Regions from separate parts of the Streptomyces sp. NPDC102259 genome, predicted to be linked through region 2. Evidence: riboswitches for the same ligand, from Rfam matches in the RefSeq annotation. Region 2 holds a riboswitch; each other region holds the start of a gene.

Region 1 (3,268 bases), on a different contig from region 2:
CGTGACGTCGTAGGCGGCGAGGATCTCGCAGAGTTCCTCGAAGTTCTCGTAGAGGAACGACTCCTTGTGGTGCGCGAGGCACCAGGCCGCCATGATCGAGCCGCCGCGCGACACGATGCCGGTCTTGCGGTTGGCGGTGAGCGGGACGTACGCGAGGCGGACGCCGGCGTGGACCGTCATGTAGTCCACGCCCTGCTCGGCCTGCTCGACGACGGTGTCCTTGTAGATCTCCCAGGTCAGTTCCTCGGCGCGGCCGTCGACCTTCTCCAACGCCTGGTACAGCGGCACCGTGCCAATGGGGACGGGGGAGTTGCGCAGCACCCACTCGCGCGTGGTGTGGATGTTGCGGCCGGTCGACAGGTCCATGACCGTGTCGGCGCCCCAACGGGTCGCCCAGGTCATCTTCTCGACCTCCTCCTCGATGGAGGACGTCACCGCCGAGTTGCCGATGTTGGCATTGACCTTCACCAGGAACCTCTTGCCGATGATCATCGGCTCCATCTCCGGGTGGTTGACGTTGGCCGGCAGCACGGCGCGGCCCGCCGCGATCTCCTCGCGTACCACCTCGGGAGAAACGTTCTCTCGGATGGCCACGAACTCCATCTCGGGTGTGATCTCCCCGCGGCGCGCATACGCGAGCTGGGTGACCGCCTCACCGTCCCGGCCGCGACGCGGCAGGCGCGGCCGACCCGGGAAGACCGCGTCGAGGTTGCGCAGACCGCCGCGCGGTGAGGTGTGCTTGATGCCGTCGTCCTCGGGGCGGACCGGACGGCCCGCGTACTCCTCCGTGTCGCCCCGGGCGATGATCCAGTTCTCGCGCAACGGCGACAGGCCCCTGCGAACGTCGGTCTCGACGAGCGGATCGGTGTACGGGCCGGAGGTGTCGTACAGGGCGACCGACTGCCCGTTGGTGAGATGCACCTGACGAACCGGCACCTGGAGATCGGGGCGAGCGCCCTCGACGTACCCCTTGTGCCAGCCGATGGACTTCCCGGCCTCCGAGGCGTTCACATCGACCGTGCTTTCGCCGGTCGCGTTCTGCGTGAAGGCAGGCGTGCGTGCGTCCTTGTTGGTCATGAGACCTACTCCCTACGCCGGCATTACCCGGTAACAGGTTCGGCGGTCGACGCAGCGGCTACCGCTTGCCGACGTGTCATGTGAAACATCACTCGATTCGAGAGACGTTCCACGTGAAACATCGCTAAGACGGAGGTCAGCGCCCTCTCAGCCCGGTGCTCCGAGCTCCCGCGTGTGCAAAGGTTGTCTCCACGCTAGCGTCAATTCTGGCGCGGTGAACAGAGGGCCCCTGTCGTTCTTGCGATGATCGGTCGGTGACCACGACACACCAGCCCCCGTACCCGCCGCCCGAGCCGCCCCGCCGACCCGGCTCCGGAAGCGGCCCCGGCAATGGCTCCGGCAGCGGTTCTGGCAGCGGTCCCAGAGGCGACCGCGACTTCAGAGACGGTCACGATCAGCCGCGTAGCCCCGACCGCGGGCCGGGATACGCCGGCGGACTCGGCGGGCTGAGACGCGTCGGCACTCCCGGTGGCCAAGGTTCCGGCTCCGGTCAAGGACCGGGCTCCGGTGGAGGCCCCGGGCCAGGGGCAGGGGCAGGGCCAGGCTCCCGGTCGGGGCCGGGAAACAGCCGGGGTTACGGGAACGGCCAAGGGCCCGTGCCCGGGCCCGGTCGGGGATACCCGAGCGGGCAGGGATACGGGAGCGGGCAGGGGTCCGAGAACGGCCAGGGATACGGGGACAATCAGGGGTACGGGGACGGGCCCTCGCCCGGTCAGGCGTACGGCCCCGGTCATGATGCCGGTCCTCGTCCGGGCCCGGGCCCGCGTCCTACACCCGGTGCCGGCTCTGGTTCTGGTTCTGGTTCTGGTTCTGGTGACGGATATGGCTTCGACCGGGAACACGGTCATGGGCAGAGCCACGACAGTGGTCATCGCGACGCCCCTGGCGAGGGCCACGGCGACGGGCACGGCCACGGTCACGGCCCGGGCGACAGGCACAACTCCGGTTCCGGTTCCGGTTCCGACGGCGGGCACGGGCATTCGCACAGCCACAGTCACGGCCCGGCCGCCCCCGTCTCCCAACACCTGCGCAAAATCATCGCGGCCATCATCATTCCGTTCGGGGCCGCGGTGCTCGTGGGGCTCGTGGTGCTGTGGCCCGGCGGAGCCCCTGCGCACGAACGCACCGGGGTCGGCTTCGACCGGCAGACCCAACAGGCCACGGTCACCAAGGTCGTGAGCGTGAGCTGCGCGTCGGTGAACGCCTCGGGCGACACCCCTACCGGCGACACCTCCACGGCCGAGGGCTCCTCCGCGCAGCAGCAGGCGAGCGGCACCTGCAAACGGGCCACGATCCGGGTGGACACCGGCGACGACAAGGGCCGTACGTTCACCGAGATCGTCCAACCGGACCAGTCACGGCAGCTGGAGCAGGGCGAGAAGGTCGTGGTCGCCTACGAGCCCTCCGCGCCGAAGGACCTGCAGTACTCGGTCACCGACGTGAACCGCCGCATCCCCATGGCGGTCCTGGCCATCATCTTCGCGGTCGCCGTCGTGGTCGTCGGGCGACTGCGGGGCGTCATGGCGCTGGTCGCGCTGGCCATCAGTTTCATGGTGCTGAACTTCTTCGTCCTGCCCGCGATCCTCCAGGGGTCGAACCCGCTGGCCGTGGCGGTGGTGGGGGCGAGCGCCATCATGCTGATCGCGCTGTATCTCTGTCACGGGCTCTCGGCCCGCACATCCGTCGCGGTGCTCGGCACGCTGATCTCCCTGCTGCTGATCGGCATCCTGGGCTCGGTGTTCATCGACTGGGCCGCGCTCACCGGCAACACGGACGACAACACCGGTCTGATCCACGGTCTGTACCCGTCGATCGACATGAGCGGTCTGCTGCTGGCCGGCATCATCATCGGCTCGCTCGGCGTCCTCGACGACGTGACGGTCACTCAGACCTCGGCGGTCTGGGAACTGCACGAGGCCAACCCCGCGATGGGCTGGCGCGGCCTGTACCGGGCCGGCATCCGCATCGGCCGCGACCACATCGCGTCCGTGGTCAACACGCTCGTCCTCGCCTACGCCGGTGCCGCGCTGCCGCTGTTGCTGCTCTTCTCGATCGCGCAGAGCAGCGTGGGCGCCGTCGCCAACAGCGAACTGGTCGCGGAGGAGATCGTGCGCACGCTGGTGGGCTCGATCGGCCTGGTGGCCTCCGTGCCCGTCACAACGGCCCTGGCGGCCCTGGTGGTCTCCGCCGA
Region 2 (3,268 bases):
CCCGGAGATGATCTGCCACACTGGACGTGTTATGCCTGCACCCGGAGAACTTACTTTCGTCGCCCCCCGCGCAGCCAAGAAGCCGCCGCGGCACCTCGCCGACCTCTCGCCCGCCGAGCGGAAGGAGGTCGTGGCGGAGATCGGTGAGAAGCCGTTCCGTGCCAAGCAGCTCTCGCAGCACTACTTCGCGCGTTACGCGCACGACCCGGCGGAGTGGACCGACATCCCCGCCGGTGCGCGCGAGAAGCTGCGTGAGGCGCTGCTGCCGGACCTGATGTCGGTCGTACGGCATCTGTCGACGGACCAGGGGACCACCCGCAAGACCCTGTGGCGGCTGTTCGACGGCACGCTCGTGGAATCGGTGCTGATGCGCTACCCGGACCGGGTGACGATGTGCATCAGTTCGCAGGCCGGGTGCGGGATGAACTGCCCGTTCTGCGCGACCGGACAGGCGGGGCTGGACCGCAATCTGTCCACCGCCGAGATCGTGCATCAGATCGTCGACGGGATGCGGGCGCTGCGGGACGGGGAGGTGCCCGGGGGTCCTGCCAGGCTCTCCAACATCGTCTTCATGGGGATGGGCGAGCCTCTCGCCAACTACAAGCGGGTCGTGGGCTCCATCCGCGCGCTCACCGACCCGGCTCCGGACGGGCTGGGGCTCTCGCAGCGGGGCATCACCGTGTCGACGGTCGGGCTTGTGCCGGCCATCCACCGGTTCTCCGACGAGGGCTTCAAGTGCCGGCTCGCGATCTCCCTGCACGCGCCGGACGACGAGCTGCGTGACACCCTCGTCCCCGTGAACACGCGGTGGAAGGTGCGCGAGGTGCTGGACGCCGGGTTCGAGTACACCGAGCGGTCCGGGCGCCGGCTGTCCATCGAGTACGCGCTGATCCGCGACATCAACGACCAGGCCTGGCGTGGTGACCGGCTCGGCCGGCTGCTGCGCGGCAAGCCCGTGCACGTCAACCTCATCCCGCTGAACCCGACGCCGGGCTCGAAGTGGACGGCCTCGCGGCCCGAGGACGAGAAGGCGTTCGTCGAGGCGATCGCCGCGCACGGGGTGCCCGTCACGGTCCGGGACACCCGTGGTCAGGAGATCGACGGGGCGTGCGGTCAGCTCGCGGCCACCGAGCGGTAGTCTGACCCCGATATCAGCTATCGGGTATCAGTACATCCGTATCGATACATCTTCATATTCCGACAGGGGAGCGCCACAGCGCTGAGAGTGCGGGAGAGTCCGCAGACCCTCTGAACCTTGCCCAGGTCATTCTGGGTAGGAAGTTCGGTCATCACTCAAGCTGTTGCGCCCTGCCCGGGCACCGGCGGAACCTTCCGCGGGCGTCCGGGCAGGGCCGCGTCTCTTCCTGGTCAACCCCAGGAGGAATCCAGTGCACACCAGGACGTTCGTGGCCGCGGCCGTCGGCCTCGGCCTCGTCACGCTGTCCGCCTGCGGATCGTCGGACGACGACGGTTCCGCGGCGGGCTCCAAGACCGTCACCCTCGTCAGCCACGACTCGTGGGCCGTCTCCAAGAGCGTGCTCGCGGACTTCGAGAAGAGCTCCGGCTACCGGGTGAAGGTCCTCAAGGACGGCGACGCAGGTCAGGCCGTCAACAAGGCCATCCTCACCAAGGACAACCCGCAGGGCGACGTCTTCTTCGGCGTCGACAACACGCTCCTGTCGCGCGCCCTCGACAACGGGCTGTTCCAGTCGTACGAGGCGAAGGGCGCCGACCAGGTCCTGCCCGCGTACCGGACCGATCAGGGCAAGCACCGGGTCACGCCCGTCGACACCGGCGACATCTGCGTCAACTACGACAAGGCGTACTTCAGCGAGCACAAGCTGACCCCGCCCGCCTCCTTCGACGACCTGCTGAAGCCCGCGTACAAGAACCTGCTGGTCACCGAGAACGCCGCCACCTCCTCGCCGGGCCTGGGATTCCTCCTCGGGACCGCCGTGAAGTACGGCGACGATGGCTGGGCGGACTACTGGAAGAAGCTGAAGGCCAACGGCGTGAAGGTCGTCGACGGCTGGGAGCAGGCCTACAACGAGGAGTTCTCCGGGTCCGCGGGCGGCAAGAAGGCGGGGGCCGACCGGCCGCTCGTCGTCTCGTACGCCTCCTCGCCACCCGCCGAGGTGATCTACGGCGACCCGAAGCCGACCACCGCCCCGACCGGCGTCTCCACCGGCACCTGCTTCCGCCAGGTCGAGTACGCGGGTCTGCTGAGCAACGCCGCCAACCCCGAGGGTGGCAAGGCGCTCCTCGACTTCCTGCTCACCGCGGAGTTCCAGCAGGACATGCCGCTGAACATGTTCGTCTACCCGGTCCGGAAGGGGGCCGCGGTCCCGGCGGAGTTCACGCGGTTCGGGCCGCAGGCCAAGGACCCCGAGACCCTGGACCCGGCGAAGATCGCCGACAACCGTGACGACTGGGTCAAGTCATGGACCTCGCTCGTACTGAAGTGACCCGGCGCGCGGCCCGCGCGGGGAACGCGGCGCGGCTCGGGCTCATGGCCGTGCCCGTCGCGTTCTTCGCGGTCTTCTTCGCCTACCCGGTCGCCGCGATCATCGCCCGGGGACTCGGCGCCGACGGGGGCCTGCGCTTCGGGCGGCTGTGGGACGTGCTCGCGCAGTCCGACATCCGGCACGTCCTGTGGTTCACCACCTGGCAGGCGCTGGCCTCCACCGCGCTCACGCTCCTGGTGGCGCTGCCCGCCGCGTATGTCTTCGCCCGTCTGGAGTTCCCGGGCAAGCAGGTGCTGCGCGCCGTCGTCACCGTCCCGTTCGTGCTGCCGACGGTCGTCGTCGGCACGGCGTTCCTGGCGCTCGTCGGACGCGGCGGACTGCTCGACGACCTGTGGGGCGTACGGCTGGACACCACGGTGTGGGCGATCCTGCTGGCGCACGTCTTCTTCAACTACGCGGTCGTCGTACGCACGGTGGGCGGGCTGTGGTCGCAGCTCGACCCCCGGCAGGAGGAGGCGGCGCGGATGCTCGGCGCGTCCCGCCCGACGGCGTGGCGCACGGTCACCCTGCCCGCCCTGGGGCCCGCCGTCGCGGCCGCCGCGCTGATGGTCTTCCTCTTCACCTTCACCTCCTTCGGAGTGGTGCAGATCCTCGGCGGCCCCACCTTCTCCACCCTCGAGGTGGAGATCTACCGGCAGACCTCCGAGATCTTCGACCTGTCCACGGCCGCCGTCCTCACGATCGTCCAGTTCGCGGCCGTCGGCGCGATCCTCGCCGTGCACGCCCGGACCGTACGGCGGCGG
Region 3 (3,268 bases), on a different contig from region 2:
GCCGCGCACCCCACGTCCTCCAGCTTCCTGGCCAGCACCGGATCGTCGTTCGTGTACGGCAGCACGGTGAACCCGTCGTCCACCAGCGTCTCCGCCGCCTCCAGCAGCTCGATCGGGTCCGGCAGCAGCGTGCGCTCGTCGGCGATGACCTCCAGCTTGATCAGGTCGGTGCCCAGCGCCTCCCGCGCCAGCCGAGCGGTCAGCACGGCCTCTCCGGCGGTGAAGCACCCCGCCGTGTTCGGCAGCACCCGGACACCGAGCCGCTCCAGCACCGACAGCACGGAACCGTGCACCGAGGGGCCAACCCGGCGCATCGCGACCGTCGTCAGCTCGGTCCCGGACGCCACCAGCGCCCGTTCCAGCACGTCCAGGCTGGGCGCACCCCCCGTACCCATGATCAGACGGGACGAGTAGGACCTGCCGCCGAGGACGAAGGGATCGTCGGCCATGGCTCAGCCTCCCTGGACGGCGGTGAGGACTTCCACCCGGTCACCGTCGCGCAGCGCGGTGGACGGCCACTGCGCGCGCGGGACGACGGTCTCGTTGAGCGCGGCGGCCACCCCGGCCGGCGCCGGCGTCAGGGACCGTACGACGCTGTCGAGCGCCGTACCGGCAGCGAACTCCCGCCGCTCTCCGTTCACCGAGACGTTCACGCGGGCGTTCCCCCGGGCGTCGTCACGGGCGTCATGGGTGTCATGGGCGGCCTGGGTGTTCCTGTGGGCGTTCATGCGGGCTGCTCCGAGAGTGCGGTGGCGCCGAAGCGCCGGGGCGTGAAGGGGCGGGCCTCGTCCGGGAGCTCGCCGGTGGCCAGGGCATGCGCCATCGCGTCACCCGTCACCGGCGTCAGCAGCACGCCGTTGCGGTAGTGCCCGGTGGCCAGCAGCAACCCCGCCAGCTCGGTCGGCCCGAGCAGCGGCGCGTTGTCCGGGGACCCGGGCCGCAACCCCGCGCGCGTCTCCGTGAGCGGCAGCTCGGTGATCCCCGGCACCAGCTCATGGGCGTCGCGCAGCAACTCGTACACGCCCCCGGCCGTCACCGTCGTGTCCCAGCCCAGCTCCTCGCTGGTCGCACCGACGACCAGCTCGCCGTTCTCCCTGGGGACCAGGTAGACCTGGCTGCCGCGCACCACGGCCCGCACGGTCCGGCTCAGGAACGGCGCGTACCGCGGCGGCACGGTCAGCCGCAGCACCTGGCCCTTCACCGGCCGTACGGGAGGCAGCACGTCCTGCGGCACCCCCGCGAGCCGTCCGCTCAGGCTGCCGCCGGCGAGCACCACCTGCCCGGCCGCCAGGGCCGTACCGTCCCCCGTGACGACCCCCGTGGCGCGCCCGCCCACGACGGACAGCCGCTCGGCGCGCACCCGATGGAAGGCCACCCCGGCCCGCTCGCACGCGGCCACCAGCGCCCCGGTCAGCCGTCGCGGATCGATCTGGTGGTCGCCGTCGACCCGCAGCCCACCGCGCACCCCGGGCGCCAGCAGCGGCTCCAGGCGGCGGCACTCGCGCCCGGACAGCCACTCCGACTCCAGCCCCGACTGCCGCTGAAGGGCGTGCAGTTCGCGCAGATGGGCGCGGTCGTCGGAGTCCAGCGCCACCGCGAGCGTGCCGCAGCGCCGGTAGCCGAGGTCGCGCCCGGTCAGCTCCGTCAGCTCGGCCGCGAAGTCCGGATAACGGCGGGCGGAGGCCAGGTTGAGGCCGAGCAGGGTCTGCTCGCCGTGGTGCAGTTCCGTGACGGCGGCCAGCATCCCGGCCGCCACCTGGGCGGCCCCGCCGCCCGGCGCCGGGTCGACCACCGCCGTGCCGAAGCCGCGCTGCGCGGCCCGCCAGGCCGTGACCAGGCCGATGATCCCGCCCCCGATGACGAGGACGTCTGACGTACGTGGAGACGACATGGGCGTCCAGCCCCTCCCTTCGCCGGCATGACCCGGATCAGGTTCGACGGTCGGAGGCCGCCAGCCTCCCTCTCAGCCCGGTGCGTCCGGACTCCCGCGTGTGCTCTAGGTTGGCCACCCTAGCCCGTGGTCCGGCGCGTCTGTAAGGGAGCCTTTCGTCATGCCCCGCTCGTTGGACGGCCTCGTCCTCGCGCCCGTCGCCGACCAGGCCCCGGGCCAGGTCGGCACCCGCACCCGCTTCACGTACCACGAGAGCGGCGGCGAGATCTGGGCGGAGTACGCGGGCGGCGACGTCGTACGCGGGCATCTGGTGGGTACCCGAGAAGGGGACCGGCTCGACTTCCGGTACGTACAGCTCAAGCATGACGGGACGACGTCCTCGGGCCACTGCGTCTCGACGGTCGTGGAGCTGGCGGACGGACGGGTGCGGCTCGAGGAGACCTGGGCGTGGGAGTCGCAGAAGGGCAGCGGCACCAGCGTTGTGGAGCAGGTCACGGCGCACGAGCACTGACTGACGATTCGTCAGCCGCCTAAGGTGATCAGGTGAGTGAGCAGAGGCAGGAAGAAGGCGGCCCCTCCGGGCGGCGCGTGGTGGTCGTCGGCGCGGGCATGGCGGGGGTGCAGACCGCCGTCGCGCTGCGGGAACAGGGCTTCGACGGCACGGTGACGCTGATCGGCGCGGAGCCCCACCAGCCCTACGACCGGCCCCCGCTGTCCAAGGCCGTCCTGCTCGGCAACGCCGAGGGCTCCGCCTTCGACGTCGACTTCGAGGGCCTCGGCATCGAGCTGGTGCTCGGCCGCGAGGTCAGCGGCCTTCGCCCGGCCGACCACGAGCTGGACACCGAGGCCGGGCCCGTCCCGTACGACGTCCTCGTCCTCGCCACCGGCGCCGAACCGATCCGGCTGCCCGGCGCCGAGGGCGTGCCCGGCGTGCATCTGCTGCGCACCCTGGACGACGCCGAACGGCTGCGGCCCGTACTCGCCCGGCAGCACGACGTCGTGGTCGTCGGGGCCGGCTGGATCGGCGCCGAGTTCGCCACGGCCGCGCGGGAGGCCGGCTGCGCGGTCACCGTCGTCGAGGCCGCCGACCGGCCGCTGGCCGGGGCCCTGCCCGCCGAGGTCGCCGCCCCGATGGCCGCCTGGTACGCCGACAGCGGCATCGATCTGCGCACCCACGCGCGCGTGGAGCGCGTCGAGCCCGGCGCGGTCGTCCTGGACGACGGCTCCCGGCTGCCCGCGGGCGCGGTCGTGGTGGGCATCGGCGCCCGCCCCGCCACCGCCTGGCTGGCCGGCTCCGGCGTCGCGCTCGGCGCCCACCGCGAGGTCGTCGCCGACGCCCAGCTGCGGACCTCCGTGCCGGATGTGTACGCGGTCGGC

The links. A riboswitch is a leader RNA that binds a small molecule or an ion and turns the genes downstream of it on or off. The one in region 2 is predicted to bind thiamine pyrophosphate.
Region 1: it holds a riboswitch for thiamine pyrophosphate, as region 2 does, so the genes downstream of both, thiC (phosphomethylpyrimidine synthase ThiC) here and ACIRPU_RS23920 (thiamine ABC transporter substrate binding subunit) in region 2, are expected to answer to the same signal.
Region 3: it holds a riboswitch for thiamine pyrophosphate, as region 2 does, so the genes downstream of both, thiO (glycine oxidase ThiO) here and ACIRPU_RS23920 (thiamine ABC transporter substrate binding subunit) in region 2, are expected to answer to the same signal.

What each region holds. Positions count from the first base shown of each region.
Region 1 is NZ_JBIWMA010000006.1:228,232-231,499, forward strand. It holds gene thiC (phosphomethylpyrimidine synthase ThiC) at 1-1,077, opposite strand, end outside; TPP riboswitch at 1,070-1,259, opposite strand; gene ACIRPU_RS17460 (YibE/F family protein) at 1,674-3,268, shown strand, end outside.
Region 2 is NZ_JBIWMA010000010.1:216,566-219,833, forward strand. It holds gene rlmN (23S rRNA (adenine(2503)-C(2))-methyltransferase RlmN) at 32-1,138, shown strand; TPP riboswitch at 1,193-1,298, shown strand; gene ACIRPU_RS23920 (thiamine ABC transporter substrate binding subunit) at 1,389-2,465, shown strand; gene ACIRPU_RS23925 (ABC transporter permease) at 2,441-3,268, shown strand, end outside.
Region 3 is NZ_JBIWMA010000018.1:41,477-44,744, forward strand. It holds gene ACIRPU_RS32250 (thiazole synthase) at 1-449, opposite strand, end outside; gene thiS (sulfur carrier protein ThiS) at 453-653, opposite strand; gene thiO (glycine oxidase ThiO) at 725-1,891, opposite strand; TPP riboswitch at 1,889-1,999, opposite strand; gene ACIRPU_RS32265 (hypothetical protein) at 2,052-2,402, shown strand; gene ACIRPU_RS32270 (NAD(P)/FAD-dependent oxidoreductase) at 2,480-3,268, shown strand, end outside.